DNA from 2 places in the Bradyrhizobium sp. McL0616 genome. Region 1 is predicted to be linked to the other one. Evidence: riboswitches for the same ligand, from Rfam matches in the RefSeq annotation. Region 1 holds a riboswitch; the other holds the start of a gene.
What was found. A riboswitch is a leader RNA that binds a small molecule or an ion and turns the genes downstream of it on or off. The one in region 1 is predicted to bind S-adenosylmethionine.
Positions count from the first base shown of each region.

Region 2: it holds a riboswitch for S-adenosylmethionine, as region 1 does, so the genes downstream of both, metX (homoserine O-acetyltransferase MetX) here and ACPPVR_RS40245 (O-succinylhomoserine sulfhydrylase) in region 1, are expected to answer to the same signal.

Region 1 covers NZ_CP188255.1:8,335,389-8,337,586, forward strand. The annotation lists gene ACPPVR_RS40240 (2'-deoxycytidine 5'-triphosphate deaminase) at 1-987, opposite strand, end outside; SAM riboswitch at 1,145-1,224, shown strand; gene ACPPVR_RS40245 (O-succinylhomoserine sulfhydrylase) at 1,294-2,198, shown strand, end outside.
Region 2 covers NZ_CP188255.1:8,027,203-8,029,400, reverse strand. The annotation lists gene ACPPVR_RS38755 (chorismate mutase) at 1-732, opposite strand, end outside; SAM riboswitch at 937-1,016, shown strand; gene metX (homoserine O-acetyltransferase MetX) at 1,110-2,198, shown strand, end outside.

The sequences.
Region 1 (2,198 bases):
CGCGTCGGGGCGGGCCAGCATCTTCTCGTAGACGAGGCGGCCGACGATCTGGCCGTGCTCGAGAATGAACGGTACTTCGCGCGAGCGCACTTCGAGCACTGCGCGCGAGCCTTGTCCGCCGGCGCCGGCATAGCCGAAGCCGGGATCGAAAAAGCCGGCATAGTGCACGCGGAATTCGCCAACCAGCGGATCGAACGGCACCATCTCCGCGGCGTAATCGGGCGGCACCTGCACGGCCTCTTTCGAAGCAAGGATGTAGAACTCGCCGGGATCGAGGATTAGGCTGCCGTCGGGACGCGCCGAGATCGGCTCCCAGAAGTCTTGCACCGAATAGCCGGCGCGACGATCGACATCGATGACGCCGGTGTGGCGCTTGGCGCGGTAACCGACGAAGCCAGTCCCCTTCTCGCCGGAGAGATCGACGGAGACGGCGACGCCGCCGGACAGATCGGCATCGTCGACATCGACGAGGCGCTCGGAGGCATGCAACGCGTCGAGCTCATCGGGATTGAGGATGGCGTCACCGGTGCGGAAACGCACCTGCGACAGCCGCGAGCCTTCGCTGACCAGCACCGGAAACGTCTTCGGGCTGATCTCGGCATAGAGCGGACCGTGATAGCCGGCGCCGATCATGTCGAAGCGGCGAGTACCGTCGGCGATCACGCGGGTGAAGACGTCGAGCCGACCGGTCGAGCTCTTCGGGTTTGCCGCCGCGACGATCTCTGGCGGCAGCGCGAGGCTCTCGAGCAGCGGCACGATGTAGACGCAGTTGGTCTCCAGCACCGCGCCGTCGGCGAGGCTGAACTCGTGCAGCTTCAATTCGTCGATGCGTTCGGCGACGGTGGCGCCGGGGCCGGGCAGGAAGCTCGCGCGCACACGATAGGCGATGTCGCCGAGGCGCAAATCAAGGCTCGCCGGCTGGATCTGGCTTTCGACGAAATCGTAGGCGGGCAGGATGAGGCCCGCGTCCGCCATCGCCGCGATCATGCGGTCGGGCAGGATACCATTGGCGTCGGCGGCAACCGTGAACGTCAACCGGGGGTCCTCATCAGGGGGCAAATGTATCCGGACATGCGGAAAATACAGCTTTTTACGGCTATCCGATGGACGCCTTGACGAAAAGGGCATTGCGGAATATGAGCATGACTTATCCCGTGGTGATTTGAGCCGGCCGGCTTGCAGCCACGTTAAATAAGTCGCTAAACAGGCCGGGGACCTCTGTGATCCCGGCCCGTGGAGATATCCAGGCCGGTTTTTTGTGACCATTTTCGATGGTCACGCAGAGGAGGTCCTATGTCGAAGTCCCCGGCGTCCACCGCCCACTATCGCCCCGAAACCCGTCTGGTCCATTCCGGCACCCTGCGCTCGCAATATGGCGAGACGTCGGAGGCGCTGTTCCTGACCCAGGGCTATGTCTACAACAGCGCCGAGGAGTGCGAGGCGCGGTTCAAGGGCGAGGACCCCGGCTTCATCTATTCGCGCTATTCGAACCCGACCATCGCGATGTTCGAGCGTCGCATGATCGAGCTCGAAGGTGCCGAGGCTGCCCGCTCGGCCGCAACCGGCATGGCCGCGGTGACCACCGCGATCCTGGCGCCGCTGAAGACCGGCGACCACGTGGTGGCTTCAAAGGCGCTGTTCGGCTCGTGTCTCTACGTCATTCAGGATCTGCTGCCGCGCTACGGCATCGAGACCACATTGGTCGACGGCTTCGATCTCGACCAGTGGCAGCGCGCGCTCAAGCCGAACACCAAGACGTTCTTCCTGGAGAGCCCGACCAACCCCACGCTCGACGTACTCGACATTCCCGCGATTGCCGAGATCGCGCACAGCGGCGGCGCGCGGCTCGTCGTCGACAACGTCTTCGCGACGCCGATCTGGCAGAGCCCGCTCGCGCTCGGCGCCGATGTCGTGGTTTACTCCGCGACCAAGCACATCGACGGCCAGGGCCGCTGTCTCGGCGGCATCATCCTGTCGTCGGAAGCCTTCATCGCCGAGCACATCCACAATTTCATGCGCCAGACCGGCCCGTCGATCTCGCCGTTCAACGCCTGGGTCCTGCTCAAGGGCCTGGAGACGCTCGGCGTGCGCGTGCGCGCGCAGACGGAGACCGCGGCGCGCATCGCCGACGTGCTGGCGAGCCATCCAAAAATTTCGCGGCTGATCTATCCCGGCCGCGCCGATCATCCGCAGGCAGC
Region 2 (2,198 bases), 310 kb from region 1:
GCTCGCCGCGGTGACCGAGACCAGCAGGGCCGCGCCGTCGAAGGCGGTATCGGGCACCGCCACGATCTCGGCGAGCGGCGATAGCGCCCGCGCGACCTCGGCGTTCCACCCCGAGACGCGCACGCTGAAGGTCTCGACCTCCGTCACCAGGGCGCTGTCGGCGACGCGCGAGATCGCAAACACGGGCAGTGCTGCCGGATGGTCGGCGCGCTCGACGAAAGGCAGCCGTGCGATGATCTTTGGCGCGCCTGCTGCTTCCAGCTCCAGCCACCACGGCGTGCGGCTGGAGGTTGCCGAGACCAGCGCCAGGTCGCCTTTGGATTTTGCCACTGCTTCGACCGCGGCCTGCGCGCTGAAATGCGCGACGTACGGCACGGTGAAGCCGAAATGGAAGCGCACGGAATCGCGCATCGCGGGTTCGCTCACCGCGATGTCGGCATGCACCGAGAATGGCGCCTGCACGTAGGTGAACGTCGCGATGATGACGCGCCAGATGCTCTCCACCGTGTCGAGCGGCAGAATGCCGCGATGGCGCTCGACGATGTCACGCATCATGGAGGCCTCGCGCGCCGGGCGGAACGCGGAGCCAACCTCCTGGGTCTGCTTCACCTGGATTAGGCGGTCGATGATGTCGCCACGCTGCATCAGCAGGCGATGCATGCCCTCGTCGATTGCGTCGATCTCCTTGCGCAATTCCTGCAACGATGGTGGCGCGGGCGGACGTTGGGACATAGCTGACAAGGACTGTTGAGAGGCATTCCAATGCGGATCGGCAAGCGCCGGATCCGCTGCGGTCAAGGTTCTGATTAGGCAGGATGGGCGGCGAAAGCAAAGAGAAATGCAAAGAGAAACTAGGCCGTTTCGGCTGGCAGCGCGGGGGCGAATTTGGTCAATCCGGACCGTGGCTTGACGAAAACAGCCTGAGCCAGTAGAATTTGCCTGTTCCGTGGTCATTTGAGCCGGCCGGCTTGCAGCCACGTTAAAAAACTCGCTAAACAGGCCGGGGACGTTTTCGATCCCGGCCGAACCTATCGTTCAGGCCGGGTTTTTTGTGGCCTGATGTCAGTAGCGGTCTGAAAGTCCGATCGCAAACAGGACGATGGTCAGAGATGGTTGGCGTCAAGTCGATTCCGAGTCCCGCGATCAGTGCCGACGACCGGTCGCATGAGGTGGATCATCCGAGCTCGCCGGTCGCGCATTTCGGCGCCGATCAGCCGCTGCGGCTCGATTGCGGCATCGATCTCACCCCGTTCCAGATCGCCTACCAGACCTACGGCGAACTCAACGCCGATCGCTCCAACGCGATCATGATCTGCCATGCGCTGACGCTCGACCAGCACGTCGCCAATGTGCATCCGCTGACCGGCAAGCCGGGTTGGTGGGAAATCATGGTCGGCCCCGGCCGCCCGCTCGATACCGAGAAGTATTTCATCATCTGCTCGAACGTGATCGGCGGCTGCATGGGCTCGACCGGCCCGGCCTCGACCAATCCGGCGACCGGCAAGGTGTGGGGACTGGATTTCCCGATCATTACGATCCCCGACATGGTGCGCGCGCAGGCCATGCTGCTCGATCGCCTTGGCATCGACACGTTGCTCTGCGTCGTCGGGGGCTCGATGGGCGGCATGCAGGTGCTGCAATGGACCGCGGCCTATCCGCATCGCGTGTTCTCTGCGCTTCCGACCGCGTGCAGCACGCGCCATTCGGCGCAGAACATCGCGTTCCACGAGCTCGGGCGGCAGGCGGTGATGGCCGATCCGGATTGGCACGGCGGGCGCTATGTCGATCAGGCGACGCATCCGCATCGCGGCCTCGCGGTGGCGCGGATGGCCGGGCATATCACCTATCTCTCGGACGCCGCGCTGCATCGCAAGTTTGGACGGCGCATGCAGGACCGCGAGCTGCCGACCTTCTCATTCGACGCCGACTTCCAGGTCGAGAGCTATTTGCGCTACCAGGGCTCGTCCTTTGTCGAGCGCTTCGACGCCAACACCTATCTCTATCTGACCCGCGCGATGGATTATTTCGACATCGCCGGGGACCATGGCGGCGTGCTGGCAAAGGCGTTCGCTGGCATCCAGACCCGCTTCTGCGTGGTCTCCTTCACCAGCGACTGGCTGTTCCCGACCTCGGAATCGCGCGCGCTGGTGCATGCGCTGAACGCGTCGAGCGCGCGGGTGTCGTTTGCCGAGATCGAG